Pseudosulfitobacter sp. DSM 107133: one gene and its partner. The protein of the gene in region 1 interacts with the protein of each later gene in a pairwise test. Links are inferred from orthologs where the notes say so. Each region holds a gene or a part of one and is shown on either strand. Other genes may lie near its edges. The genes, in order: DSM107133_RS08500 and mrdA.

What was found.
Region 2: the proteins of DSM107133_RS08500 (region 1) and mrdA interact in binary tests that used the Escherichia coli proteins (3 or more experiments, as listed by UniProt). The link is inferred for Pseudosulfitobacter sp. DSM 107133 from one-to-one orthologs.

The regions. Positions count from the first base shown.
Region 1 is NZ_CP085154.1:1,726,224-1,741,440, forward strand. The notes cover bases 4,259-7,305. They hold DSM107133_RS08500 (penicillin-binding protein 1A), read left to right. Parts: upstream 4,259-4,560; coding sequence 4,561-7,050; downstream 7,051-7,305. Other genes in these bases: prfB (peptide chain release factor 2), read left to right, coding at 7,150-7,305. Outside these bases: DSM107133_RS08480 (DsbA family protein), read right to left, coding at 1-218; DSM107133_RS08485 (M48 family metalloprotease), read right to left, coding at 222-1,538; DSM107133_RS08490 (aminotransferase class I/II-fold pyridoxal phosphate-dependent enzyme), read left to right, coding at 1,607-2,749; DSM107133_RS08495 (N-acetylmuramoyl-L-alanine amidase), read left to right, coding at 2,820-4,037; more of prfB, read left to right, coding at 7,306-8,271; DSM107133_RS08510 (amidase), read left to right, coding at 8,341-9,780; DSM107133_RS08515 (DUF1304 domain-containing protein), read left to right, coding at 10,050-10,403; DSM107133_RS08520 (hypothetical protein), read right to left, coding at 10,400-10,624; DSM107133_RS08525 (aromatic ring-hydroxylating dioxygenase subunit alpha), read right to left, coding at 10,621-11,775; DSM107133_RS08530 (helix-turn-helix transcriptional regulator), read right to left, coding at 11,877-12,674; DSM107133_RS08535 (hypothetical protein), read left to right, coding at 12,923-13,243; ilvN (acetolactate synthase small subunit), read right to left, coding at 13,414-13,974; DSM107133_RS08545 (low temperature requirement protein A), read right to left, coding at 14,003-15,175; DSM107133_RS08550 (acetolactate synthase 3 large subunit), read right to left, coding at 15,178-15,217. UniProt on the Escherichia coli protein: Cell wall formation. Synthesis of cross-linked peptidoglycan from the lipid intermediates.
Region 2 is NZ_CP085154.1:432,760-447,929, forward strand. The notes cover bases 1,087-4,086. They hold mrdA (penicillin-binding protein 2), read right to left. Parts: upstream 3,559-4,086; coding sequence 1,615-3,558; downstream 1,087-1,614. Other genes in these bases: rodA (rod shape-determining protein RodA), read right to left, coding at 1,087-1,618; DSM107133_RS02100 (rod shape-determining protein MreD), read right to left, coding at 3,555-4,086. Also shown: DSM107133_RS02085 (glyoxylate/hydroxypyruvate reductase A), read right to left, coding at 1-475; more of rodA, read right to left, coding at 479-1,086; more of DSM107133_RS02100, read right to left, coding at 4,087-4,094; rod shape-determining protein MreC, read right to left, coding at 4,087-4,971; DSM107133_RS02110 (rod shape-determining protein), read right to left, coding at 5,062-6,108; DSM107133_RS02115 (VOC family protein), read left to right, coding at 6,348-6,929; DSM107133_RS02120 (2-isopropylmalate synthase), read left to right, coding at 7,121-7,987; DSM107133_RS02125 (2-isopropylmalate synthase), read right to left, coding at 8,144-9,706; DSM107133_RS02130 (2-isopropylmalate synthase), read right to left, coding at 10,026-11,414; DSM107133_RS02135 (NAD+ synthase), read left to right, coding at 11,610-13,268; DSM107133_RS02140 (DUF1236 domain-containing protein), read left to right, coding at 13,480-14,160; gltX (glutamate--tRNA ligase), read left to right, coding at 14,295-15,170. UniProt on the Escherichia coli protein: Catalyzes cross-linking of the peptidoglycan cell wall. Responsible for the determination of the rod shape of the cell. Is probably required for lateral peptidoglycan synthesis and maintenance of the correct diameter during lateral and centripetal growth.

The DNA of each region.
Region 1 (15,217 bases):
ATGGACAGGTCGGCTTGTTCCTGTGCTGCGGCCTGTTGTTGTTCCAGAAGGTTGACCGCTTCCATGATCACCTGCGGGTTCTCCAGCAGATAGGCGCGCACTTCCTCGCCAAAGGCCTGACGTTCTGTCTCTGTCATGGCCGAGACATCAAAGGCAGCCGCCGGCATGGCAAACGTGACAGTGGCCGCAGCGGCGGCAAGAAGGCGGTGGATCGTCATGGATTATCTCCGTTTTTTGCGTTTTTCGGCGCGTTCACTGGCAATCAACACATCCTGTGCCCGTTGCCAAGGCCCCGATCCCGTGGCCAGCAGACCGCTGGCGCGTTTGGCGTGAATTCCGGCGTCTTCCATCCGGCCCGACAGGGCATATCGTTCCGCGGTGACCAGTGCAGCCATGCCGTTCTGGCCCGATTTTGCATAGGCCACAGACAGATCACGCAGCATTGTGCCGTCACGAAAATCAATCGTGCGCGCCTGTTCCAGTGTTGTGCGGGCCGACGCGATATTGCCGGTGGCCAGCAGGGCGCGGCCATAACCCGCCAGCACCAGCGCATCGCGTGGCGCCAGTTTAACCGCACGGCCATAGGCCGCCACCGCGCCTTGAAACTGGCGGGCATCCATCAGAATGTCGCCTTTGGCTGCGTGGAAAAACGGATCGCTGGGGCGCACGGCGATGGCCTTGTCGATGGCGCGCAGCGCCTGTTTGGTGCGTGACTGGCGCGATTCCGCGACAGCCTCGCGCAAAAATCCCACGTCTTTATAGCCACTGTCGCCAATGCGTTTCAGCGTCCATTTGGGCGCGCGGGTGTGGGCGCTGATCTTGCCTTTGACGCGGGCAAACCAATAGGCCGATGTCGGGTTGGGGACGACCGCAGTGCCATAGGCCGCCACATAGGCTTCCATCGCGCGCAACCTGTCGCGCGACAGCGGGTGCGAGCGCACATAGGGGTCCTGACGTCTTTCGGCCAGCGCATCCTGACCGCGAAACAGCTGCATCACTTCCAGAAACCCGCGCGGGTCCGCTCCGGCAGCACGCAGGAAGCGCACACCGGACTGGTCGGCCGAGGCTTCTTCGGCCCGTGTGTGTTTCAGGAAGGCCCGCTGCGCTGCCGATTGGGTGCCGATGGCCAGCCCGGTAGCGGCCTGACTGTTGCCCGACGCCGCCGCGACAGCAGCCAGTGCAAGGCCCAGTCCGGCCAGGGTGCGCGCGTTGCCCATATTGGTCATCCGGCGGGTGATATGTCCGTTGGCGATATGGGCGGCTTCATGGGCCAGAACGGCCTGTAGCATGTCGGCAGAGGTGGCGCGGTTGATCAGCCCGTGATTGAGAAAAATAACGTCGTTGCTGACCACAAAAGCGTTCAGCCCGCCATCATTGACCACCAGGATCTTGACCTGCGCGGGGCTTAACCCCGCCGCGCGCAGCACGGGGGCGGCCAGTTGCGTCAGCCCGTATTCCACATCCGCATCGCGCAGCAGCTCGATGGCACGCGCGGGCTGCGCCAGCAGCATAGCCAGCGACAGGACAATTGCCCCCATTGACGACAGGGGCAAACCCCTATGAAACACATGCAAAGCCGACATTCGCGCAGCATAGGAGACAAATGATGAAAACCTCAAGACGCAGCGCCGTCGATCCCTTTATCGTGATGGACGTCATGGAGGCCGCACGCGCCGCCGAAGATTCAGGTCGTCACATCATTCATATGGAGGTGGGCCAGCCCGGCACCGGCGCGCCGCGCGGGGCCACCGATGCACTGGCGCGTGCGATGAACGAGGGGCCTTTGGGCTATACCGTGGCGCTGGGGCTGCCCGCGCTGCGTGCGCGTATCGCGCAGATGTATGGCGAATGGTACAACGTCGATCTGGACCCGTCGCGGGTGGTGGTCACCTCGGGCTCGTCGGGCGGGTTTATTCTGGCCTTCACGGCGCTGTTTGACACCGGTGATCGTGTGGCGATTGGCGCACCGGGCTATCCCAGCTATCGCCAGATCCTGCGGGCGCTGGATTTGCAAGCGGTCGATCTGCCCGCAGCGCCCGAGAATCGCTATCAGCCGGTGCCGGCGGATTTTGCCGATATGGATATTGCGGGGCTGATGGTGGCCTCGCCTGCCAATCCGACGGGCACGATGCTGGACCATGCCGCCATGGGCGCGCTGATCGACGCCACCCATGCCAAGGGCGCGTCGTTTATCAGTGACGAAATCTATCACGGCATCGAATACGAGGCCAAGGCCGTGACCGCGCTTGAGCTGACGAACGAGGCCTATGTCATCAACTCTTTCTCGAAATACTTTTCGATGACCGGCTGGCGCGTCGGCTGGATGGTGGTGCCCGAGGATCATGTGCGCGTGGTCGAACGGCTGGCGCAAAACATGTTCATCTGCGCGCCCCACGCCGCACAGGTCGCGGCACTTGCCGCAATGGATTGCGAGGACGAATTGCAGGCCAATCTGGATGTCTACCGTACCAACCGCGCGCTGATGCTGGAAGGGTTGCCAGCGGCAGGCTTTACCAAAATAGCACCACCCGACGGGGCGTTCTATGTCTATGCGGATGTGTCCGAGCTGACGGATGACAGCCGTGCCTTTGCCGCCGAAATTCTGGAACGGGCAGGGGTTGCCGTGACCCCGGGGCTGGATTTCGACCCGCTGCGCGGTCGCCATACGCTGCGCTTTTCCTATGCGCGCAGCGCGGCGGACATTGCTGAAGGGCTGGCGCGGCTCAAGGCGTTCATGGACGCGCGGTAAACTCTGGTGCCGGCGTGGCGGCTGCGATATTGTTTCGTGAAATAAGAAACGGGCGGTAGAGACAGGCAATATGCGATATGTGATCCTGCTGATTTGTGCGCTGGTGCTGGCGGGTGCGCCGCGCGCCGGGGCGCAAGAGCTGACCGGTCTGGCCCGTGTCGACCCGGCACGCAGCCGTATTTCCGATGGCTGGCTGGGCAAGACCAAGCTGGTTATCGGCCTGAGCCAGGGCGTGCCGTTCCGCGTGTTCCATCTGGACGGGCCCAAACGTCTGGTGATTGATTTCCGCGAGGCGGACTGGGCCGGAGTTTCCGCCGATTCCCTGCTGCCCAAAGCGGGCAAGGTCACCGCAGTGCGCTTTGGCCCTTTCCGTCCGGGCTGGTCGCGGCTGGTGCTGGATCTGGCCGAACCTTTGTTGCCTTCGAATATCGGTATGAAAGTGAACGACAGTACCGGCGCGGCCACGCTTGAGGTTGATCTGGTCGCTGCCAAACCCGAAGCCTTTGCCGCGGGGGCAGGCGCTCCTCTGGACGCCGAATGGGCGACGCAGGCCGCGCAGATCCCGCCGGAACCCAAATCAGACGACAGCTTTGTCGTGGTGATTGATCCCGGTCATGGTGGCGTTGATCCCGGAGCGGTACGCGACGGGGTCAAAGAAAAAGACCTGATGCTGAAAGTTGCGCAAGCCCTGGCCGAGGCCCTGCGGCGCAGCGGGCAGGCCGAGGTTGTGCTGACGCGCACCGATGATCGTTTCGTGTCGCTGCCGGGGCGGGTTGATATGGCCCATGCAGCGGGTGCCGATCTGTTCATCTCGCTGCACGCAGATGCATTGAGCGAGGGCGGGGCCAGTGGCGCCACCGTATATACGCTGGCCGATGACGCCAGTGATGCGGCCACCGCGCAACTGGCCGCCCAGCACAACCGCGCCGATATTCTGGCCGGTGCCGACCTGAGCGGGTCTGACGATCAGGTAACCGGCGTGTTGCTGGATCTGGCGCGTCAGGAAACCGCACCGCGCTCTGAACAGGCCGCCGCAGCCTTGATTGCAGCGATGAAGGCCTCCGGCGGGCCGATGAATTCGCACCCCTCGCGGCAGGCGGGCTTTTCGGTGCTGACCAGCGCCGATGTTCCGTCGTTGCTGATCGAGATCGGTTTTCTCAGCTCGAAGCGCGATCTTGCCAACCTGCGTGATCCGGTCTGGCGCGCGGTGATGGCCTCGGCAATCGCCGATGGCATTCTCGCGTGGCGCGCCAGCGATCTGTCACAGCGCCCGCTGGTGCGCCAATAGATCTTTGACCTCGCCATAGGGTCAGGACCCATTAATCCTGCACCGTCAGTTCGACAGATTCTTCCGCTGACAAGCAGCATCTGCGCAGAAATAGTGGTTCTATTTCAAACAGATGCGCCGCCTCCTCTCGGGACATTGCTGCGCAATGCCCTGCCGGGCAATGGGCTGCGGGAAAATCCGTCGAACCCGTCACGCCGAAGGCGTGCCAATATTATTAAGCGCTCCTACGGAGCGACGGGCGGCGATTTCACTTCATTTCAGTGGCTTGGGACGCTTGCAAATAGAACCTACCACTGCCCGGCAGTGCATTTGCATGGCAAATGTCACGAGAGGGGATTGGCTGCACGACCCAAACCACTGAAATTTCGTGAAATTGCCGCTGACGGCGCAGGATTAATGGGTCCTGACCCTAAGCCCTTGGCGTAAGCGTAAATATGCCATTTCCACACCCAGACGTGTTTTGACCCGATGCGGGGCGTGCCCTATAACACCGCCCTGAGCAGATTTCATAAAGGACGCCCGCGTGTTCCGATTCATCCTGTCGTTCTTCGGCGGTATCTTTACAGCCCTGACCATGGGCCTGTTGGCCATTGCCCTGAGCATCGGGGCGATTTTCTATATTTATGGCCGCGATCTGCCCAGCCACGAAAGCCTGGCCCAGTATACGCCGCCCACCATCAGCCGCATTTACAGCGGTCAGGGCCAGATTATCGACGAATTTGCCCAGGAACGGCGGTTGTTTGCCCCTGCGGATACGATTCCCGATCTGGTGAAACAGGCGTTCATCAGCGCCGAAGACAAGAATTTCTACACCCACGACGGCTATGACCTGCGCGGCATCGCGGCGGCCGCCATTGACGCGGTGCGCTCGCGCGGGCGCGATGTGCGCGGGGCATCGACGATCACCCAGCAGGTGATGAAGAACTTCTTGCTGTCGGGCGACCGTCAGTTGGAACGCAAAATCAAGGAAATCATCCTTGCCAGCCGCATCGAAGAGACCCTGTCCAAGGAAAAGATTCTTGAACTGTATCTGAACGAGATCTTTCTGGGCCAGAACAGCTATGGCGTAGCGGCGGCCAGCCAGACCTATTTCAACAAGACATTGGGCGAACTGGCCCCGCATGAAGCGGCGTTTCTGGCCGCACTGCCCAAGGCGCCGTCCGACTTTCACCCCGTGCGCCGAAAGGACCGCCTGTTGGCGCGGCGCAACTATGTGCTGAAAGAGATGCACGACAATGGCTATCTGACCACAGAGGTCTACGAATCCGAACGCGCGCAGCCATTGCGCTCGGTCCAGAACGGCGACTTTGAAAGCTTCAAGGACGAACTGCCGCCCCGTGACTACTTTACCGATGAAATCCGCCGTCAGCTGTCTGAAAACTTTGGCGAGGGCGAGTTTTTCTCGGGCGGTCTGACCGTGCGGGCGACGATTGACCAGGAAATGCAGCCGATCGCGGCCAAATCCCTGCGCATCGAGCTGGAAAACTATGACCGCAGCCGCAGCACATGGCGCGGCACCGGCAAGAAAATCGACCCCGAAATTGCCACCGGCGACGCATGGGAAGAGGCGCTGAACGCCGTTCCCGTGGCCCGCGATATCGACCTGAACGGCCAGTGGTATCCGGCTGTCGTGCGCGAGGTTGGCGACCAAAGTCTGGTGCTGGGCATCGAAGGCAATGGTATTGGCGAAGTGCCGCGTTCGGACATCAAATGGATCAAGGGCGATTTTGCCGCAAACTTCAAAGTGGGCGATGTGGTCCATGTGCGCCAGCGTGACGGCGCGTGGTCCCTGCGGCAGGTGCCTGCGGTACAAGGCGGATTTGTCGCGATGGACGTCAACACCGGCCGCGTGATCGCCATGCAGGGCGGGTTCAGCTATCAGAACTCGGTGTTCAACCGTGCCACACAGGCCAAGCGCCAGCCCGGTTCGTCGTTCAAACCCTTCGTTTATGCGGCTGCGCTGGACAGCGGCTATACCCCTGCCACGATCATTGTCGACGCCCCGATCGAGATCAACACGCCCCAGGGCATGTGGCGGCCCAAGAACGCGTCGAACCAGTATTACGGCCCGACACCCATGCGCACCGGCATTGAACGCTCGCGGAACCTGATGACCATCCGTCTGGCCCAAGAGGTCGGCATGGACACGGTTGCGGATTATGCCGAACGTTTCGGCGTCTATGACAAGGGTGAGATGGGCAAGTTTCTGGCCAACTCTCTGGGCTCGCAGGAAACCACGCTGTACCAGATGGTGTCGGCCTATGCGATGTTCGCCAATGGCGGCGAGCGGGTGAAACCCACCTTGGTCGACCGCGTACAAGACCGCTATGGCAAGACCGTCTATCGTCATGACGAACGCCAGTGTACCGATTGCAAACTGGCCAGCCTTGACCCGGGCTTTGGCCCGCGCATCACGTCCAACCGCGAACGGGTGATGGACCCGATCACCGCCTACCAGCTGACCTCGATGATGCGCGGTGTGGTGCAACGTGGCACGGCGGCGCGCACGGTGAACCTGCCGGTGCCCACGGCAGGCAAGACCGGCACCACCAACGACAGCAAGGACGTTTGGTTCGTGGGCTTTACCAGCAATATCGTGGCGGGCTGCTATATCGGCTTTGACACCCCGCGCAACATGGGGCGCGGTGCGTCGGGCGGGGGCATGTGCGGGCCGGTGTTCCAGCGGTTCATGCTGGAAGCCACCAAGAAATACGGCGGCGGCGATTTCTCAATTCCGCCGGGGGGCCACTTTATCAAGATCGACCGCTTTACCGGCGCGCGGCTCAGCGATGACGCCTCGGGCGAGAATGTCGTGGCCGAATATTTCCGCGATGGCGAAGAACCGTTGTTTGGCCTGATGTTTGATGGCGGCTTTGCCATGGGGGGCGACCTGCCGCTGGTCGAAGAGGTCGGGCGCGCCACGGGCCGTCAGGTCACCACCTCGACCGGCAAGAAAGCGACCGTTGGGCCAAAGGCCAACTTTGGCACGCTCAGCTCGGGCGGGCTGTACTAAAACCGGCACCGGACTGGCCGCGTCGTCACCCGACGGCTTGCCGCCCGTCCGGTGCTGGTTTACACCCCCATTTCAACACCATCCTAAGGATATGAGCCGATGCGCGCCGAGGCCCAGAACACCGTTGCCGAGATCGAAAAGTCGTTAGAGCTGCTGGGGCAGCGTCTGGGCGTGGAAACCGCGCAATTCCGGCTGGAAGAATTCAACGCCCGTGTTGAAGACCCGAACCTGTGGGACGATCCAGAAGCCGCGCAAAAGCTGATGCGCGACCGCCAGTCGCTGGTGGATGCCATCGACACCTATGAGGGGATCAAACAGGATCTGGCCGACAATATCGAGCTGATCGAACTGGGCGAGATGGAAGAAGACGAAGAGGTTATCAGCGATGCCGAAGCTGCCCTGAAGGCGCTGGCGGTCAAATCCGCGCAAAAAGAGCTTGAGGCGCTGCTGGACGGCGAGGCCGACAGCAATGACACTTTCCTCGAGATCAACTCGGGCGCGGGCGGCACCGAAAGCTGTGACTGGGCGTCGATGCTGGCGCGCATGTATGTCCGCTGGGCCGAGAAAAAGGGGTACAAGGTCGAACTGAACGCCGAAAGCGCGGGGGAAGAGGCGGGGATCAAATCTGCCACCTACAAGATCACCGGACACAACGCCTATGGCTGGCTGAAATCGGAAAGCGGCGTACACCGGCTGGTGCGCATCTCGCCCTTTGACTCGGCGGCCAAGCGGCACACGTCGTTTACCTCGGTCAAGGTCTATCCGGTGGTTGATGACAACATCGAGATCGAAGTGAACCCGTCAGACATCCGCATCGACACATACCGGTCCTCCGGTGCGGGCGGCCAGCACGTCAACACCACCGACTCGGCTGTGCGGATCACCCACCATCCTACCGGCATCGTCGTGACGTCATCGGAAAAATCCCAACACCAGAACCGCGACATTGCCATGAAGGCGCTGAAATCGCGGCTGTACCAGATGGAGTTGGACAAACGTTCGGCGCTGGTCAACGAGGTGCACGAAAGCGCCGGCGATGCGGGCTGGGGCAACCAGATCCGTTCTTACGTCCTGCAACCCTATCAAATGGTCAAAGACCTGCGCACCAACTACGAGACCTCGGACACCAAGGGTGTGCTGGACGGTGATCTGGACGGTCTGATGGGCGCGACACTGGCGCTGAACGTCAGCGGCAAGAGCCGGTCCGAGGCAAAGGGCTAAGTATAGAAATCTGCTTCAGGCGGGTTCATTCCGCTTGAACCTGCCCAAGGCTGCGGCAAAGCTGCGGCCATGACTGATGACATCCTTTTCCAAGGCGCTTTGGCGCAATCGGCTGCCCTGACCAAGGGCACCCTGAGTGCAACCGATCTGATGCAGGCAACCTTGGCGCGTATCGACGCTGTGAACGGGGCGGTAAACGCCATCGTGTCGTTGCGCGACACCGATGCGCTGATGGCCGAGGCCCGCGCCGCCGATGCCGCACCGCGCAGCGGTTGGCTGCACGGCATGCCCATTGCCATCAAGGATCTGGCCAATGCGGCCGGGCTGCCCACGTCGATGGGCTCGCCTTTGTTTGCGGGGCAGGTGGCGGCCAAAGACGATATCATGGTGGCACGCCTGCGCGCGGCGGGGGCAATTGTGATTGGCAAGACCAACACGCCCGAGTTCGGCCTTGGGTCGCACACCATCAATCCGGTGCACGGGCCCACGCACAACCCCTATGTGCACGGACGTTCGGCGGGGGGATCCTCTGGCGGGGCGGCGGCGGCGCTGGCTTGCGGGATGATGTCTGTGGCCGACGGGTCGGACATGATGGGATCGCTGCGCAATCCGGCAGGATGGAACAACGTCTATGGCATGCGCCCCACCTGGGGGCTGGTGCCGTCGGAACCCGAAGGCGACAGTTTTCTGCACCAACTGGCCACCAACGGCCCGATGGCGCGCAATCCTTCCGATCTGGCGGCCTTGCTGGACACCATGGCCGGAAGCGACCCGCGCCAGCCCCACGGGGTCGATCAGACCCCCGCGCTGCCGCAGATCGCTGGCGGAATGCAGGGCGTGCGCATCGGCTGGCTGGGCGACTGGGGCGGTGCGTTGCCTATGGAGCTGGGTATTCTGGATATCTCTCAGGCAGCCCTGAAGCAGATGGAGGGCCTGGGCGCGCAAGTGACCGATCAGGCCCCGCTGTTCGATGCCGAAGCGATGTGGGACAGCTGGATCACCCTGCGGTCATGGCAGGTGGGCGCGGGGCTGGCGCCGCTCTATGCCGATCCGGCCAGGCAGGAGCACCTGAAAGACACCGCGCGCTGGGAAATCGGACGTGGCATTGCGTTGACGGCAATGCAGGTTCATGCTGCCAGCGTGGTGCGCAGCAACTGGTTTAAGGCCGCCGCAAAAGTCTTTGATACTTATGATATTCTGGCGCTTCCATCGGCGCAGGTTTGGCCCTTTGATGGCACCTGGGATTACCCGCGCGAGATCGCGGGCGTGCAGATGGACACCTATCACCGCTGGATGCAGGTGGTGGTGCCCGCGTCGCTGCTGGGGCTGCCGGTGGTCAACGTGCCCGTGGGCTTTGGCGGGCCGGATGACGCGCCTGCGGGGCTGCAACTGATCGGCAAACGCGGGGCCGATGCGGCGCTGCTGCGGGTGGCGCAGGCCTGGCACGAAGCAACCGACTGGCCAAACGCGCGGCGGGTCCGGAATTTGAAAACGAGACCAGAAGAATGACAATTCAATTGTGGTTTGCCTTTGCGATGGCCTGTGCGGTTTTGACATTCATCCCGGGGACCAGTGTTCTTTTGGCTATCAGCCAGCCACTGACCAAGGGCCGCAGTGCAGCGCCTATGGACATTCGGCGGTGACGCACGTCAGATTTGCGCGATGTTGCATCGGCACCGTGAGGTTTTTGATACCGTTCGAAGCCAAAGCCGCTTGCCTGATGCAATTGCGCGCGCCTATAGCAATTGCCAACTTATACTAAATCGGGAAAAACCATCATGTTTTCAGTCCTTCTTATCGGTCTCGTTGCCGCCATCCATCTGTACATCGTCTATCTTGAAATGTTTCTGTGGGACAAACCGGCGGGTCGTAAGGTGTTCGGAACGACACAGGAATTTGCAAAGGCCTCCAAGGCGTTGGCGGCCAACCAGGGTTTGTATAACGGCTTTCTGGCTGCAGGTTTGATCTTTGGCCTGTTCCTTGGTGACCAAGGCGGGGTCTTTACCGTCTTTTTTCTGTGCTGTGTCATCATTGCGGGCATTTTCGGGGCGGCAACGGCGAACCTCAGAATCCTGTTTGTACAGGCGCTTCCTGCGGTTGTTGCTTTGGTCGCGGTATTGGCAGGCCTCTAAACTGCGCTTGCTGGCTCGCGCCCCTGTGCGGCCAGCCGTGCGCGCAACGCTGCGATTTGCGGGGCGTTCTGTTCCAGGGCAAAAACATAGGCCTGCGTTAGAAAGAAACAGGCCGCATCAACATCCTGTGTGCTGTCGGCGGCCTGTGTATACAGCATCACCAGCGCCGCATGGTCACCCACTGCATGCGCTGCCAGAAGCTGCGCGTTCAGATCGCTCATTCTGCGGCCATCCGCCCCGCGCGATGCGCGTTCAGCCGTCCGGCGACCCACGCGTGAAACAGATGCGTCGGCCCGTCCATGGCCGGCGAAAACCGCCCGCCGTCGAAATCCGGCGCATGGCGGCCGCGTTGCATCCCTTCGACAACAAAGATGTCTTCCTCGAAGACCAGTTTCCACTGTTCGGTATTGCGCGCGCGCAGGGCCGGGTCGGTGTCGGGGGCTGCATAGTAGATGTGCACGTTTTCGACGGTCTTTTCCGTGCTTTCCGGCACCAGAATGATTGCAAACGTATGATCGCGGTGCACGCCCAGCAGCACGTTGGGGTAGGCAGTGATATATTCGGCGGCGGTGTCCCATTTGGCGCTGAGACCTTCGAAATCGGGGAACGACTGGCCATCGGTGCCGGTCATCTGCCGGTACACCAAGGTGCCCTGACCCGAAAACAGATCCGGCGCTTCGATGTGGTAATGATCCTCAAGCCGTGAATAGCTGTTCAGGCCGGGGTGCACCCACGGCAAGTGATAACTTTCGCAGTAATTTTCCACCGCCAGCTTCCAGTTGCAGTTCAGCGCCAGCTGGAATCGGCTGTCGGCCCCGCCGTGGTGCAGCGGTTTGTCAAACTCGGCCCAGCGGGCCAGCAGGGCGGCGTTGTGCTCCTCGAACGGCGCCGCATCGCCTGACAGGTTGATCCAGATCACGTCCATCCACTGATGGCTGCGCACTTCGATCAGGCCCAGCAAGGCGCGGTCGATGCCTGCGTGTGTGTTGCGCCCCGGGCCGCCCACATGGGGGGTGCTGACCAGCTTGCCGTCGGTGCTGTAACACCAGCTGTGATAGGGGCAGCGAATGGCGCCTTCGATCTTGCGCGCGGCATCGACCAATATCATGCCACGGTGGCGGCAGATGTTCTGGAAGACCCGCACCCGCGCCGCACGGTCGCGCACGATCAGCAGGGGAATGCCCAGAAAGGTCAGCGGCACCGCATCGCCTATCTCGGGCACATCCGCCCCCACGGCCAGACCGGACCAGCCAGCGGACAGAACGGCGGTGCGTTCTTCGTCAAAGACAGCCGGGTCGATGTAATGGGCGTTTGGCAGGCCGTTGGCCTGATCCAATGGGCGGCGGACCGCTTGCAGGTCGGTGTGGGACATCGGGCAGTCTCCCTTGATCTGATGCTTCGGGCATAGGCTGCACTGCCCGTGCCTGTCAGCGCATCAGCGACAGAGGTTTTCTGCGGGCGACATGGGCCGTCTTATTGGAACGGCGTGTCCGGGCGCAGCAGCCGCAGGTGGAAGGGCAGCAGATCATCCCGATCGCAAAAGCCGGTGGTGCGCGCAACGCTGCGCGCCTGCCGCCAGTCTGTGCCCAGATGTTCATAGACGATACGTTCGATACGCGCGCTGGTGACAGTCTCGCGAATGGTGCGGGCCACATAGCCGACCCAAAAGTTGTTTTCGAACGATGCTTCGCGCGCCAGATAGTTGAACGAACCGGTCACCGCGCCCCTGCGCGAAACCAACGCGGCAATACCGTCATCCTGTCGCACCACAAGCCCGCGAAATTCGCGCGATTTGCTGTCATGGGGCAGGCCCTGTTGGGCCAAAGCGATACGCGGTTCAAACCCGCGCAGGAAAGTCGCGTCGTTTTTGCGCGTAACATGGACCAGACCCACGACAAACTGGTCTGGATGAATAAAGCTGCGGCGCGAAAACCGATAGAAGCCGCTGGGAAACTGGATCTCTGTCACAGTGGCAGATTGCCTGCCAAAGAAGTCGTGCAAATAGGGGTCTGACAGCAACTGGCCTTCGCGGCTGATTTCGTCCACGGGTTCCAGCAGAATTCGGGCGTCGACATTGAAAAAGGTACAGATACGCGCCAGAATATCGGGGCGGGGAAAGCTTTCGCCGGACAGATAGCGGTTGAATTGTGTGCGATTGACGCCCAGCCGGCGCGACAGTTCCGAAATCGACGGGTATGGACGTGCCAGAATGCGCAGATTGGCCCCGAACATGTCGCGCAGTTCGGACGGGGAACGTTTGCCGCCAGTCATGACGGGTGCCTTTTGCCTGCGTGCGTTGCGACAGCAGTGTTGTCTCGAAGTAATTCCATAGAATGAGCTGTAGTACTTTGGCGTCAGGGTTGATGCGACTTAGCAGCTCTATGATGAATAGTCTGCCACAAAAAGCAAGACTGGTTGTGTGCACAACATATGTTATAGCTGACGAAAGGAGCCTAAGCAGAAGCTGGGAGACAAAAGTGTTTGGGGTTGTGTTGTGGTATGACGCTGTGGATCGCAAAATGGTGATCCTGAGCGAAAGCCAGGATGACCCGTTGTTCATCTATGTTGGCAGTTCCGCGCTGTGTTCAGCAGACTGCTTTGACGCAGGCGATTTGGTGCGTTTCAACGTCGATATCGTCAATAACCGGCGTCAGGCTTGCAATATCACGGTTTTGAACAGACGGGCACATTGCGGGCCGTATTCGCCTGCGCAAACCGGCAGGGGGGCGGTGCATGTCGTCCGCTCGGCCCGTGTTGTTCCCTTCTCGCTGCCGTCGCAGCGGGGGGCCGAAACACCACAACGTACTTCCGTCGGCTGTTGCACTTATGAAGAAACCTGACTCACTTAACGCTGCCTGAAATCAAAGATTTCAACGCGTTAAGTGATGGCCTGTGTGTGATGTTTTCCGAGACGTGCTTTCGGGCCGGAATATGATGGGCAGGGCGCTGTTGCGTCCTGCTCTCATCCTGTGTGCGCTTTCGAAACGTTCCGGCGCACCCGTCAAGTGCCTTAGTCGCCCCGCGACAGTGCCGCCACGCCGGTGCGGGCCACGTCGACCAGCCCCAGAGGGCGCATAAGGTCGGCAAAAGCGTCGATCTTTTCCGGCGCGCCGGTGATTTCAAAGACAAAGCTGTTCAGCGTGCTGTCGACCACATTGGCGCGGAAAATATCGGCCAGACGCAGCGCCTCGACCCGTTTGTCACCGCCACCGGCCACTTTGAACATGGCCAGTTCCCGCTCGACCGACGGCCCCTCGACTGTCAGGTCGTTGACGGTGTGCACCGGCACGATCCGGCCCAGCTGTGCCTTGATCTGTTCGATCACCTGCGGCGTGCCGGTGGTGACAATCGTGATGCGCGACAGGTGGCCTGCGTGATCCACCTCGGCCACCGTCAGGCTGTCGATGTTATAGCCGCGCCCCGAGAACAACCCGATGACCCGCGCCAGAACGCCCGGTTCGTTTTCAACCAGAACCGCCAGCGTGTGCCGCTCTTCCACATCCGAGAAGTTGGGCCGTAGGTTGTAAGCCGAATGGCTGGTCGCGCCTTTTTTGATTTTTAGAGCAGACATGGGACATTCCTTTGGAAACGTAGTGTTTTTAACCGTTGATATAGGCAGGCGAGGCAGAGTGGTTGCGCAGCCAGACAGTGACCGCACCCGCCACGGCCAGCAGGGTCATCGAGAACGGCAGAACCGCGCAGATCACACAGACCACGGCCATCGCCGGCAACAGCAATTGCGCGGTGCCGGTGGCATGGTGACGGTCGCGCACCAGCCAAAGGCCAAGCAGATATGCCGCCATCGGCAGGGCCACCGCCATGTCGCCCGCCATCTGTGTCGTGTGGGCATGGTGCGTGGCCAGTTCGACCTGAACCGCCAGACCCGCACCCACGGCAGCACCTGCACCGAATACGATATAGTGACCATAACCCCAGACCAGCGCGCGGCTGAGCTTGGGCGATGTCAGGTGGTCTTCCTTGCAAAAGTACAGCCACCACAGGGCAAAGGTGATGATGACACCGCAGAAGGCCATCCAGATCAGGCCAAACGACAGGCCATCCGTCGTCGCGGTGCTGATGGCCATCGAGCCTGCAAGCAATGCCTCGCCCAGCACGATAATGGTCAGCAGACCATAGCGTTCGACGATGTGATGCCGGTGCCAGGGCGTTGCGGCGGCGCGTTCGGCAAAAGCCGGAACAGCCAGTTCAAGCACGACACCGATCAGCACCACAAGCCCCAACGGCAGGCTCAGCGACAGCAGCAGGGGCAGGGCCAGCCAGTAGATCTGGGCGAGACCGATGCCCGCGGCATACCGCCTGGCGGTCTTTGCCCGTGCAGCATCGCCGCGCGCGGCACCCAGCCACATCACGATCATGCCGACACGCATCACCACATAGCCCAGGATCACCACGGTCAGGTTCAACTGGGCAAACAGTGCCGTTTGCCCAGCTGCCATGATCAGCGCACCGAACATGATCACCATCGTCAGCAACCGGAAGGCGACGCTGTCGTCGTCATAGGCCGAGGCAAACCATGTGTAGTTCATCCACGCCCACCAGATGGCGAAAAACGCCAGCAGGTAGCGCAACAGCCCTTCCAGCGCGTGCCCTTCGGCAACCGCATGGTGCAGGCCTGCCGCTGCCGCCGCAATCGCGATGACCGAGACCAGATCGAAAAACAGCTCCAGCGGTGTCGCCGCCCGATGCGCCTGGGCGCTGTCACGGGGGCGAAACACCAGATGGTCGGACATCAGCTTGGAAAGCCCGCCCATGGTTACACCAGCACCGAACCCTTGGCGTCGATGACGCCTTGG
Region 2 (15,170 bases), 1.3 Mb from region 1 along the record:
CGTCAAAGCCGATCTGTGACAGCATCTGCGCACAGGCCGTGCCCAGTTCGCCCAGCCCCAGCACCGTCACCTTGCGGTCCCATGCCAGCGGCGGGGCCACGTTGACCCAGTGCCCGGGCGCGCAGTTGATATGCGCGTCCATGCCCAGATGGTGACGCAGGGTGTGGCCGGTGACCCATTCGCACATGCCCTGGCTCAACCCGCTGTCGACCATCCGCGTCAGCGGAATGTTCAGCGTCGGATTGCCCACGATCTTTTCCACCCCCGCCCACAGGTTCAGCACCGCCTTGGCCCGCGTGTAGGGGGTAAAGTCCTGCAAGGGAGAGCTGGGCGCATAGACGATGTAATCTACGTCTTCGGGCGGAATATCCCTGGCCAGAAATGCCGTGACACCCGCATTGGCAATGGCCTGTTTCAGCGGGGTTTCATAGCTGTCCCAACCGTCAGGCTGGGCGGCGAAAAGTACGTTGATCATAGATTACCTTGGTCGGTGGATATGGGCGCTTTGAACAAAGCCGAAGGCGAGCATGAGCACAAGCATTGCCGAGCCACCATAGCTGACCAGCGGCAAAGGCACACCCACAACGGGCGCCAATCCCATGACCATCGACATATTCACCGAGAAAAAGAGGAAAAAGTTCAGCGCCAGTCCCAGGATCAGCAGCGACGAAAACCGGTCGCGGTTGTTGATGGCTGATACGACGCAGAAAAAGATGATCAGCGCATAGAGCACCAGCAGGGAAAACCCGCCGACAAAGCCGAACTCTTCAGCCAGCGTGGTAAAGATAAAGTCGGTGTGTTTTTCGGGAAGGAAGTTCAGCCGCGATTGCGTGCCCTGCATGAACCCGCGCCCGGTCCAGCCACCCGATCCCAGTGCGATTTTGGACTGTGTGATGTGATATCCGGCGCCCAGCGGGTCCGAGGAGGGATCAAGAAACGTGTCGATCCGGCGGTACTGGTAATCCTTGATCAACTGCCAGGGCGTGCCGCGCGACTGGAACACAGCGGCAATCAGCCCGATTCCGGCCGCCAGAACAGCCGCGAAATAGGCCCAGTGGACACCGGCGAGAAACATCAGGCCGCCACCCGCCGCCAGCAACAGGATGGCGGTGCCCAGGTCGGGCTGGCCCAGCACCAGTGCCGTGGGGATCGATATCATCACCACCGGTATCAGCACCCAGACGGGGCGCGACTTCTTGGCCGGGGGCAGCCAGTCGTAATAGGCCGCCAGAAACATCACCAGCGTGACCTTCATCAGCTCGGACGGCTGCAAGCGCATAAAGCCCAGATCAATCCAGCGTTGCGCCCCCATCCCGACAGACCCGAACAATTCGACCGCAACCAGAAGCATCACAGAAATGCCATAGGCCACCGATGACACCGAACGCCAGAACCAGATCGGCACCATCCCGACCAGCACCATCAGGACCAGACCCACACCAAAGCGTTCCATCTGCGGCTCGGCCCATGGCGTATAAGAGCCACCCGCCACCGAATAAAGCATCAGAAAGCCGACACCGGCGACGGACGACAGCAGGATCGTCAGCGGCCAGTTCAGATACAGGATTTTGCGAAATCCCGAGGGGACGGATTTGACGGAGTATTCAAGATAGCTCATGCCTGATCTGAGCCACCCAGATCGGCCAGGGGACGCACGCTGCGCAGGTGCTCTTGCTGGGTCTTGATCCGGCCCCGGTCTTTGGTTGGATAGGCATCAAGCGGCGGCTCACCGCCATAGAGAGCCTGCAAGGTGATATCGCGTACAATCGGCGCCGCAGCGGACGACCCGCCACCGCCATGTTCGACGATGACGGAGACGGCATATTTGGGGTTTTCGAAGGGGGCAAAGCTTACGAACAGCGCATGGTCGCGCCGCTCCCACGGCAGGTCGTTGTTGTTGACAACACCGCGTGCGCGTTCGGCGGCGGTGATGTTGCGAACCTGGCTGGTGCCGCTTTTGCCTGCCATGCGCATGCCTTCGGTGATGATCCGGCTGCCATAGCCCGTGCCGCGCCGGTCGTTCACCACATCGTACATCGCGCGGCGCATCTTGCGCAGGTTGTTTTCGTTCAATCCCATGCTTTCACCGGCGCCTGACGGCTCTTCGATGCCGTCCACCGACTTCACTAGACGGGGCGTCACAGTGCGGCCTGTTGCAATACGGGCGGTCATGACCGCCAGTTGCAGCGGTGACGCCAGCATATAGCCCTGACCGATCGAGGCGTTGACCGTGTCGCCAATCACCCAGTCCTGGCCGTGGACGCGCCGCTTCCAGTCCTTTGTCGGCGTCAGGCCCTGCGAAATGGCCGACATCGGCACATCATGACGCACCCCAAGACCAAAGCGTTGTGCCATGGCCGAAATCTTCTCGATCCCGACCTTCAGGGCCAGATCGTAATAATAGACATCGCAGGACTGTTTCAGACTGTTTTGCAGATCGACATAGCCGTGCCCGCCCCGCTTCCAGCAGTGAAAGCGACGATCGGCCACTTCCAGATAGCCGGGGCAATAGACCGTCTCGTCAGGCTGGGCCATGCCCTCTTCCAATGCAGCCAGCGCCGTCATCATTTTGAACGTTGACCCCGGAGGATAAACCCCCTGCACTGATTTTGACGCCAGCGGACGGTGAAGGTTTTCAGTCAGTTCCTTGTAATTGGCCACGGAAATGCCGCGCACGAACAGGTTGGGGTCGAACGACGGCGACGAGGCGATGGCCACCAGATCGCCGGTCTCGCAATCGATCACCACCGCGCTGGCGCTTTCTTCGCCCAGCCGGGCCTGAACGTAGTTTTGCAGATTTGCGTCGATGGTCAGCTGAATATCTGCCCCCGGTCGCCCCTCGCGGCGGTCCAGTTCGCGCATGACGCGGCCCGTGGCGTTGACCTCTTCACGTTTCACGCCGGCCTTGCCGCGCAGACGTTCCTCTTGCTTGGCTTCGACTCCGACCTTGCCGATCTGAAAGCGTGGAATCAGCAGCAATTGGTCGGGCGCTTCGATCTGTTCAAGGTCATAGTCGCTGACCGGTCCGACATAGCCCAGCACATGGGCAAAGTCCGAACCCAGCGGGTAAATGCGGCTGAGCCCGACTTCGGGTGTGACGCCGGGCAGGGCAGGGGCATTGACGCTGACGCGGCTGATATCCTCCCAAGACACGTTTTCGGCAATGGTAATCGGATGGAACGGGGCCGAGCGTTTCATCTCGATCATCGCGCGTTCCAGCTCGTCAGGATCCAGCTTGACCACGCGGGACAGCCGTTCGAGCGCGGCGTCGACATCGCCGATGTCCTCGCGTTTGACGACGATGCGGTAGGACGGGACATTCTTGGCCAGTTGCACGCCGTTGCGATCAAACACTTCGCCACGGGCAGGGGGAATCAGGCTGTCCTTGATGCGGTTGTCTTCGGCCAGCAGCCGGAACTGATCGGCCTGGTCGACCTGCAAAAAGTTCATCCGCGCGGCCAACCCGCCGACAAAGGCCAGTTGCATGCCGCCCAGAACGGCGGCGCGGCGCGAAATCGTGCGGTTGCCGGCTTCGGCCTCGGCGCGTGTGCGTTTCATATGCGGCCTCTTGTCGTTTCCAGATCGCCCGGTCCGGTTTTGCGGACCCGCATGATGCTGTGGGTGACCAGCACCACCAAGGGATAGCTCAGGATGGTCAGCCCCAGTTGCAAAAGCGACAGGCCCATCGGTGCTGTGTCAATCAACATCACTTTGTGAACCAGACGATACGCCACAGCGACCCCGACCATCAACATGGCCACGGTCAACAATTCGGCAACAAGCGTCGACGCGCGCAAGGCACGGGCACGACCCTTGAGGTTTTCGCAAGCCAACAGCACCAGCGCAGCATACAGGCCGGGAGGGCGCTGCAAAAGCAGATCCGCCAGCAACAGCAGCGCGGCCAACATCAGGGCGGGCACATATTCGGGCCGGCGCACCGACCAGGCAAAGGCAAAGCCCATCAACAGGTCGGGCGGCGCCCATTGTCCCGGCTGGGTTTGCAACGGCAGCAGTTGAAAGAAAAGAATCAGCAGCACCAGCCCGCAAAAAGCGGCACGCATCAGCCACAGACGGGGTTGTGACTGTTCACTCATTCACCGCCCCTGTAGCCTGCTCCGGGGTTATGATCCGGGCTGTGTCGCTGACCGGTTCGTTGCCATAGTGGCGCAGCACCCGCAGGAATTCGAGCCGCTCGTAATCGGCCGCCAGACGCACGCGCAAGCGCCCGCCGGGGTCTTTGGCTATCTCGCCGATCAGCAGGCCCGCCGGAAACACACCGCCATCGCCCGAGCTAAACACACGGTCACCGGGGCGCACCAGATCGGGGTTTTCCAGAAAATCCACCGGCGGGTTGGGGCTGTTGTCGCCGGCCACAATGGCACGCTGTCCCGACGGCTGGATCGTCGCGGGAATGCGGCTTGAGGCATCTGTTAACAGGATCACCCGCGCCGTGTTCTCGGCCACGCCTGAAATACGCCCGACAAGGCCGATGCCATCCATTGTGGCCCAGCCGTCAACCAGCCCGTCGCGTGCGCCCACGTTCAGCAACACGGATTGGCGAAAAGGCGATCCGCTGTCTGCCAGGACCATGCCGGAAATCACCGTCAAACGCGGGTCCAGCCGCACGTTGTTCAGGTCCAGCAGCCGCGCGTTCTCTTGTTCCAGCTGAACGGCGGCCTCTTTCCACGCCTGCATCTTGCGCAGCTCGCGGCGCAGTTCGGCGTTTTGTTCCGCGATACGCTGATAGCTGCGGAAGTTGCGCACCAGATTGATGGTGCCGGTGACGGGGGCCATCGCCCAGTCGAAATTCGGCACGATCCGGTCCGTGACCTGCGCGCGGAACCGTTCGACGCGCGGGCTGTCGATGCGCCAGACGACAAAGGTGGCAATCAGCGCCAGAACCAGAACAGCCGTCAGCAGCCGCCGGATCGGAGCGACATAATCAGATGATGAGGAACGGTCTTTGGCCAACGTAAAATCTCACCTGCGGTTTGATCGGCGCGGCGAAGGTATGCATCGACTGTGCCGCAAATGGCCCCTTTTTGCAAAGGGGCCCAAGGCTTAGCTGTCGTAGTCGATGGCGTGACGCAGCTGCTTTTCGAACTCCAGCGCCTTGCCGGTGCCCAAGGCCACGCAGTTCAGCGATTCGTCGGCAATCGACACCGCCAGACCGGTCTGTTCGCGCAGGGCCAGATCCAGATCACCCAGCAGCGCCCCGCCGCCTGTCAGCATCACGCCACGGTCGACAATGTCCGCCGCCAGATCGGGCGGCGTGGTTTCCAGCGCGGTCATCACCGCTTCGCAGATCTGCTGCACGGGTTCGGCCAGCGCTTCGGCGATTTGCGCCTGGGTCACTTCGATTTCCTTGGGCACACCGTTCAACAGGTCGCGGCCACGGATTTGCATCGAGGTGCCGCGCCCGTCGTCGGGCATACGGGCGGTGCCGATGGATGTCTTGATGCGTTCGGCAGTGGTTTCACCGACCAGCAGGTTTTGCTGGCGGCGCAGATAGCTGATGATCGCCTCGTCCATGCGGTCGCCACCGACACGGACCGAGCGGGCATAAACAATGTCACCCAGCGACAGAACGGCAACTTCGGTTGTGCCGCCGCCGATGTCCACGACCATGTTGCCGGTCGGGTCGGTGATGGGCATCCCGGCACCAATGGCCGCCGCAATCGGTTCGGCAATCAGCCCGGCGCGGCGGGCGCCTGCGGACAGAACCGACTGGCGGATTGCGCGTTTTTCAACGGGGGTCGCGCCATGGGGCACGCAGACGATGATCTTGGGTTTGGAAAATGTCGATCGTTTGTGCACCTTGCGGATGAAATGTTTGATCATCTCTTCGGCGGTGTCAAAGTCGGCAATCACGCCTTCGCGCATCGGGCGGATCGCCTCGATGCTGCCGGGCGTCCGGCCCAGCATCAGCTTGGCATCTTCACCCACGGCGAGCACTTTCTTGACGCCATCCTTGATATGATAGGCCACAACCGAAGGCTCGGACAGAACGACGCCCTTGCCTTTTACGTATATCAGAGTGTTAGCCGTTCCGAGATCAATGGCCATATCCGAAGAAAACAGACCACCCAAATTTCCAAACCACGACATGCGCGTACCCTTCGTCAATACGTTTTGGCCCGCGAGTCATGATTGCTGCGGGCGCTCGACTTATAGGGATGTGTCGCGCCAGACGAAAGGGCCGATTGGGTCTTGGTTACGCGGGTTCCCGCGCAGCTTGATAGATGCGCAGCCTTTGGGCGCAGATCGCAAAAACGTACTCCGGCCAACAGGATATGGCGCACAGGGCTGCGCGTGCTAAGTTCCGCGATGAAAAAGGGAGAATAATCATGCGCAAACTTCAGGTTCTGGGTGTTCATCACATAACCTTGACCGGTGCCGACCGGCAGACCACGATTGATTTCTGGGAGGGTGTGTTGGGTATGCCGTTCATTTTCGATCAGCCCAATCTGGACGATCCCGATCAGGGGCATTTGTATTTCGATCCCGGAGACGGGCGGCTGATAACAGTCTTTACCAACGACGCCCGCAAGGCCGACAACCGTCGCACGCCGATGGAAGTGGGCTGTGTACACCATCTGGCGTTCGAAGTGGACCGCGCCACATTCGGGCAGGTGCCTGACCGGCTCAAGGCGCGCGGCATCGGCAATTCGGGCGTCAAGGACCGCGGGTTCATGGATTCGATCTATTTCAAAGACCCCTGCGGGTTGCTGATCGAACTGGCCTGCTACAAATTCATCCCTCCGCGCGGGTCCAGCCATGCCGCCGTTCTGATGGAAGCGCACAAGATCCGGGTCGCGGCAGGCGATGACCACATCGCCGAAGTACATCTGGCCGACGCCGTTGAGCGCATCGTGCTGCGGTCACAAGAGTCGCTGAGCGAAAATAGGGAGGCGAAAGACCCCTACTGACAGCGGCAGACAGTCAAGCCATTGATAAATAATCGTTAAGCTTGGCGCTGATTGTACAGCGCCTTATGGCTTGTGGCGTGAAGGTCACAAGCCGGCGGTACATTTTGGACAACCTGCGGTTCACCCTGTCGGCGGCGGACCAAAGGCGTATTCCGACCTTCCGAGTAGCAAACAAGAAACGAAGGTACATCATGTTCCGCACCGCAATCATCGCCACAGCAATCTGCGCAACGGCATCTGTCGCCGCCGCTGGTGAACTGACCTACGGCAACGCATTCATCAAACAACACCGCCTGGACGCGGACGGCGCCGGCGCTGCCGACCTGACCGTTCTGGGTGTCGGCATTGAGTACACAGCCAACGCATGGACGTTCTCGGGCGAGGCGGCGCACTTCGATCTCGAAGGCACCGATCTGGACTATGGCTCGCTTGCCGCAGAATACCGCCTGAACAATGGCGTGTCGTTGGGCCTGGATTACAGCTCGCTGGATCTTGCCGGTTCGGACACCAGCCTGACATCGGTTTTCGCTTATTACGATATGGGCACCTATGCACTGGGCGCCGCAATTGGCGAGTCGTCCGATCTGAACGACACTGTCTACACCCTGTTCGGGTCGTGGGACGTTGCGCCGACCGGCACCGTCGGTCTGGATATCATCCGCATCGAAGGTGAAACACTGTTCGCAGGCTTCGCCGACTATGACATGGACATCTACAACGTGCAGGCCGACGTGATCTCGACAGACGGTCTGGACCTGGTCTCGGTTGCCGGCGGCTACAGCTTTGGCAACGGGTTCTCGGCCATCGGTTCGGTGTCCTATTTCGATCTGGCCGGTACAGACGGCACATCGGTTACCGTTGGAGGCCAATATGAGTTCGTCGAAGGCGCGAATGTCGAGCTGGCTTTGGGCCGCATCAACATCGACGGCGCACCGAACATCGACCAGGTCAGTTTTGGCGTGAACTATGAATTGGGCCGCCGCACCTCTTCGCGTCGCACATTGGGCAACGTGATCAGCAGCGCGACAGGTTCGGTTGCAGGTCTGACCAGCTTCTGATCTGCGCTGACAAAGCATGAACGACTGAAGCGGCCGGGTGGAGACATCCGGCCGCTTTTGCGTGGGCAGGCAGGGTATTCAGCGCATCGGCCACGAAAAAAGGAGCACAGGATGATCCCTCTGCCCCTTTTTCATGTTTCACGAACTGCGTGTGGCTCAACTCACGTCTTTGTAGTTGATTTCGCGCTTGTCAGTCCCGCCCTTTTCGCGGCGCACCAGCAAACGGTTCAACGCATGGACATAGGCGCGAACCGATGCCACGACCGTGTCTGTATCGGCTGACTGACCGGTCACAATCCGCCCGTCTTCCTCAAGCCGCACAGAAACAGTGGCCTGCGCGTCGGTGCCTTCGGTCACGGCGTGCACCTGATACAGTTGCAAGCGTGCTGTGTGCGCAACCAGTGCCTTGATGCAGTTGAACGATGCATCCACAGGGCCGTCGCCCGTCTGGCTGGTCTTGTGCTCAACGCCGTCGACGTCCAGCGTCATGTCGGCCTGCTGCGGGCCCTCGGTGCCGCAGATGACACGCATCGACACCAGCTTGATCCGGTCCTCTTCGGGATCGGTCGTGGTGCGCATCAACGCAATAAGGTCGTCTTCGTAGATTTCCTTTTTGCGGTCGGCCAGTTCCTTGAAGCGAACGAACACGTCCTTCAGCTGGTTGTCGCCCAACTCATACCCGAGGTCTTCCAGTTTCGAACGCAGCGCCGCGCGGCCCGAGTGTTTGCCCATCACGATGTTGGTCTCGGTCAGGCCCACATCCTCGGGGCGCATGATCTCGAAGGTTTCGGCGTTCTTCAACATGCCGTCCTGATGGATGCCGCTTTCGTGGGCAAAGGCGTTCTTGCCGACGATGGCCTTGTTGAACTGCACGGGGAAACCGGAAACAGTCGCAACACGGCGCGAGATGTTCATCAGCTTGGTGCTGTCCACGCCGGTCTGGAACGGCATGATGTCGTTGCGCACCCGCAAGGCCATCACGACCTCTTCAAGCGCGGTGTTGCCCGCGCGTTCGCCAAGCCCGTTGATGGTGCATTCGATCTGGCGCGCGCCGGCCTCGACAGCGGCCAGGCTGTTGGCGGTCGCCATGCCCAGATCGTTGTGGCAATGGGTGGCAAAGATGATCTCGTCGGCGCCGGGAACACGTTCCAGCAACATACGGATCAACGCCGCACTTTCACGCGGGGCGGTATAGCCGACCGTGTCGGGGATGTTGATCGTGGTCGCCCCCGCTTTGATCGCGATTTCCACGACGCGGCAAAGATAATCCGCCTCGGTGCGGGTGGCATCCATGGGTGACCATTGCACGTTGTCGCACAGGTTGCGCGCGTGGCTGACGGTCTGGTCGATACGTTCGGCCATTTCGTCCATGGTCAGGTTGGGGATCGCGCGGTGCAATGGCGAGGTGCCGATAAAGGTGTGAATGCGCGGGCGGGCCGCGTGTTTTACGGCCTCCCAGCAGCGGTCGATGTCGGGCAGCTGCGCGCGGGCAAGGCCGCAGATCACCGAGTTTTTCGCGTTCTTCGCAATCTCGGAAACGGCGGCAAAGTCGCCCTCTGATGCGATGGGAAAGCCTGCTTCGATGATGTCGACGCCCATTTCATCGAGCAGGCCGGCAATTTCCAGCTTCTCGGCGTGGGTCATGGTGGCCCCGGGCGATTGTTCACCGTCGCGGAGGGTCGTGTCAAAAATGACAACGCGGTCTTGTTCTTGGGTCATGTGAGATCTCTTTATTGTCCTAAAAGCCAGTGGCGCGCGGCACTCCCCTCTGAGCGGGCGCGCCGAATGGCACGCTCAGAGGCGAATTAGGATCAGTAGGTCACGCAGGATCGCACGCGAAGCGCGGGCAGTAGGGATATGTGCGACCTGTATCATGGAGAAATCTTATACAGGCCTGCGAATGAATGAAAAGGGGGCAGAATTATTATTTGCACCACGCTGGCGCGCGGCGCGGTGCCTCCGGCGGGGATTTTCTGAACCAAAGAAGACGGACCCGCCTGTGCAGCGTGCCGTTTCGGCATAGCATAGGGTCTGGACCCTAACCTTCCGGCTTCAGCGCGCCGTTGTCCCAATCGCCCGAGGCTTCCTCGCCGGTGGCATAGCGCATGGTGCCGTTGCCCTGACGTTTGCCCGCGCGGAAGGTGCCTTCGTACACATCGCCGTTCACATATGTCGCTGTGCCGGTGCCGCTGATCTCGCCGCGCACCCATTCGCCTTCATAGGTAAACCCGTCCGACATCACGATTTTGCCGGTGCCGTGGCGCTGGCCGTTTTCAAAGTTGCCCTCATAGACGGTGCCATCGGGGTAGGTGGCCTTGCCCGCGCCGTGGCGTTGCCCGTCCTGCCAGCCGCCTTCGTAACGGTAGCCATCGGCATAGGTCATAACGCCTTGACCGTCATTCTTGGCATTCTTGAAACCGCCTTCGTAGACGACACCGTTGGGATAGACCGCCTTGCCTTGCCCTTCGATGACGCCCGCGGTCCAGCCACCCTCGTAGGTCGCGCCGTCGGCATAGGTGATCTTGCCGGTGCCATCGGCCAGATCGTCGCGGAAGTCGCCTTCGTAGACCGAGCCGTCAGGGTAGGTCACGCGGCCCTTGCCCTCGATCTGGCCCGCGACCCAGTTGCCGATATAGGTGTAGCCGTCGTTGCCGATAAAGGTGCCGGTGCCGTCGCGGCGGTCGTCCTTGAAATCGCCTTCGTAGACATCGCCATTGGCATAGGTCACGCGCCCCTTGCCCTCGCGGCGTCCGGCGACAAGGTCGCCTTCGTAGATGTCGCCGTTGGGTTGGGTCAGTTTGCCATTGCCGTCGATCTGGCCGTTGACCCATTTGCCTGCATAGACCAGCCCGTCGGGCATGGTCAGCGTGCCGGTGCCGTCACGTTCGCCGTTGGCAATCTCGCCGTCATAAACCGCGCCGTCGGGGTAGGTGATGGTGCCCACACCCTGTTTGACGCCATCAACCCAGTCGCCTTTGTATTCATAGCCACCGGGGCTTTGCATCACGCCTTTGCCGTGGTGTTTGGCATTGCGGAACGCGCCCTCGTAGCGCACGCCGTTGGCATACAGCGCCACACCCTGACCCATGATTGCGCCGGCTTGCCAGTCGCCTTCATAGGTGCCGCCATCAGAAAAGGTGATCTTGCCGAAACCTTCGGGTTTGCCCTTTTCAAAATTGCCCTCGTAGACAGACCCGTTGGGAAAGCGCGCCACGCCCTCGCCCTTGATTTCGCCGTCGACCCAGGTGCCGGTGTATTCATAGCCGTTGGGCAACCGATAGGTGCCGGTGCCGTTTTGCAGGCCGTTTTTGAACGTGCCTTCGTAAATGCCACCGTCGTCATATTGCTTGGTCAGCACCTGACTGTCCTGCGCATGGGCAATGGCAGGAAGCAGGGCGAGGCAAAAGAACAGGCTGCGTGTGGACATTTGGCACCTTTGGCGATGAAGGGGTGGCCCCCGTGGATCGTTGCCAAAGGGTAAAGAAACCGCGAGGGGGTCGCAATGGCTTTGCCGCCATTCAGGGCAACACAAGCGCGTGGTTGCCGCGAATTGCCTGCGGGGGTCTTTCACGCCGGGCGGCCAGACCGTATAGGGGCAATGAGCAATTTTCGGAGCGCAGGCATGGCCGACACTTTTCGCATCACCCTGGGACAGATGAACCCCACTGTCGGTGACATCGACGGCAACGCGGCCAAGGCCCGCGCGGCATGGGAGGCAGGCCGCGACGCAGGTGCCGATCTGGTGGCCCTGCCCGAAATGTTCATCACCGGCTACAACGCGCAGGATCTGGTGATGAAGCCCGCGTTTCACATTGCAGCGATCGAGGCGGTCAAGGCGCTGGCGGTTGACTGCGCTGACGGGCCGACGCTGGCCATCGGCGGCCCCTGGGTCGAAGGCACCGAACTGTTCAACGCCTATCTGATCTGTCGTGGCGGGCGCATTGTCAGCCGCGTGCTGAAACATCACCTGCCGAACGAGACCGTCTTTGACGAGGTGCGCATCTTTGATGCAGGTCCCCTGGGCGGCCCCTATAGCGTGGGCAACGCCCGTGTCGGCAGTCCGATCTGCGAAGATGCATGGCACGAGGATGTGGCCGAGACCCTGCAAGAGACCGGCGCGGAATTTCTGCTGGTGCCGAACGGATCGCCCTATTACCGCGACAAGATGGAAACGCGGCTGAACCATATGGTTGCCCGCGTGGTCGAGACCGGCCTGCCGTTGATCTATCTGAACATGGTGGGCGGTCAGGACGATCAGGTGTTCGACGGCGCATCCTTTGCGCTGAACCCCGGTGGCAAGCTGGCCATGCGGTTGCCGGTGCTGGCCGAAACCATCGCCCATGTCGATCTGGAACGCGGCCCTGACGGCTGGCGCGTGGTCGAGGGCGAGATTGCCCCGCAGCCGGACGAGTGGGAGCAGGACTATCACATCATGGTGCGCTCGCTGCGCGATTACATGGCCAAGACGGGATTCAAAAAGGTGTTGCTGGGCATGTCGGGTGGCGTCGACAGCGCGCTGGTGGCGACCATCGCCGCCGATGCCATCGGCCCCGAAAACGTGCGCTGCGTGATGTTGCCGTCGGAATACACCAGCCCGGACAGTCTGGAAGACGCCGAAAGTTGCGCCAAGGCGCTGGGCTGCCACTATGACTATGTCCCCATCGCCGAAGGGCGTGCCGCGATCACCAACACGCTTGCGCCACTGTTTGCGGGCATGGAGCCCGGCCTGACCGAGGAAAACATCCAGTCGCGCCTGCGCGGCCTTTTGCTGATGGCGATGAGCAACAAGTTCGGGGAAATGTTGCTGACGACTGGTAACAAATCCGAGGTCGCGGTCGGCTATGCCACGATCTATGGCGACATGGCCGGTGGGTACAATCCGATCAAGGATATGTACAAGACGCGCGTGTTCACCACCTGCGCATGGCGCAACGCCAACCACCGCGACTGGATGATGGGCAATGCGGGGCAGGTGATCCCACAGCGGATCATCACCAAACCCCCCAGCGCCGAACTGCGCGACGACCAGAAAGACAGCGACAGCCTGCCCGATTACCCCGAACTGGACGCGATACTGGACATTCTGGTGGATCAGGACGGCAGCATTGCCGATTGCGTCGCCGCAGGCTTTGCACGCGAGACAGCGCAAAAGGTCGAGCGACTGTTGTTCCTGAGCGAATACAAACGGTTCCAGTCGGCACCGGGGGCGCGGCTGACCAAACACGCGTTCTGGCTGGACCGCCGCTATCCCATCGTGAACCGCTGGCGCGACAAAAGCTAGGGGGCGCTGCGGTTCCCCAAAAATCTGTCTTCGGTCAAAAATAGCCAAAACATTCACGAGGGTTGGCAAGAATCTGCGCACAGGTCATGCATTCGCTCGGCCCCCTGATTTGGGACGGAACCGCCACTCTCCTGCACCGTTGTTCCCGCAGTCAAGCAGCGGTTTTCAGGCGGCATCCATAACGGAGCCCGGCCGTTGCGGAGGAACGACCATGAGCATCACCAAACTTGGAATGGCGTCGATCATTGTGCTGACAGCCGCCGCCCCCGTCCTTGCCCAGAATACCGCAGCCGTCGCCGCCACAGATCTGAACATTCGCAGCGGCCCCGGCCCGCAATATGACATTCTTGGCGTAATCCCCGGTGGCGAATCCGCCGTGGTTGATGGCTGTCTGACCGACGCCGCGTGGTGCAAGGTTGTCTTTGACGGCAAGTCGGGCTGGTCTTCGTCCGACTACCTTGCCGTCGCTGTTGACGAACAGGCCGTTGCCCTCAGCACGCGCCCCGCAACGGTCGAGGTGAATAGCGTGACCTATGAAGACACCGCACAGACACAAGCGGACAAGAACACCGGAGCCGCCGCCGGTGCAACCATCGGCGCGCTGACCGCCTATGCTGTGGGTGGCCCGATCGGGGGCATTATCGCCGGTGGCATCATCGGGGGCGCGGCGGGGTCGGCGGCTGTTGAACCGACGACCGAAACCGTGACCTATATCACGACCAATCCGGTCGAGACTGTATATCTGGACGGTGAGGTTGCAGTGGGCGCGACCGTGCCTGCCAACGTTCCGACCTATGAGGTGCCGCAAGAGGGGCTGCGATACCTGACCATCAATGGCCAGACCGTTGTGGTGGATGCGCAGACCAATGCCATCGTGCAGGTCATGCGCTAGGCACCGGCCAGCGCGGCACCACCGGGCCCGGGCTGATGTCCGGGCCTTTTCGATTGCCCGGACCCGCTGAATCGCGGCTGATCTGGACAAATCCCGCGCCCTGTGACACTTCGGCGCCTAACAGGAGAGCGCCCATGTCCAATCAGATCACCACCCGTTTTGCCCCGTCGCCCACTGGCTATATCCACGTCGGCAACCTGCGCACGGCGTTGATGAATTTCATGATCGCACGCAAGGCAGGCGGCACGTTCATCCTGCGGATCGACGACACCGACCCCGAGCGGTCGAAACAGGAATACGTCGACGCCATCAAACAGGATCTTGAATGGCTGGGCCTGCACTGGGACCGCGTCGAGCGCCAGTCCGAGCGGCTGGACCGTTACGAAGAGGCCGCCGACAAACTGCGCGCGGCGGGTCGGTTCTACGAGGCGTTCGAGACGCCGACCGAACTGGACCTGAAGCGCAAGAAACAGCTGAACATGGGCAAACCGCCCGTCTATGACCGCGCCGCACTGGCGCTAAGCGATGCAGAACGCGACGCCCTGCGGGCCGAGCGGGGCAATGGCGTGTGGCGGTTCAAGCTGGACCAGGAGCGGATCGAATGGACCGACGGCATCCTGGGCGACATCTCGATCGATGCGGCCAGTGTCTCTGATCCGGTGCTGATCCGGGGCGACGGTCAGATGCTGTATACGTTGGCATCGGTTGTGGATGACGTCGAAATGGGCGTGACCAACGTGGTGCGCGGGTCGGACCATGTGACCAATACCGCGACGCAAATCCAGATCATCAAGGCGCTGGGCGGCACACCGCCTGCCTTTGCACACCACTCGCTGCTGACCGGCCCGCAGGGCGAGGCGCTGTCGAAACGTCTGGGCACCCTGTCGCTGCGCGACCTGCGTGCGGCAGGCGTGCAGCCGATGGCGTTGCTGTCGCTGATGGCGCGTCTGGGGTCCTCCGATCCGGTCGAACTGCGCACCGACATGGGCGCGTTGATCGACGGCTTTGAC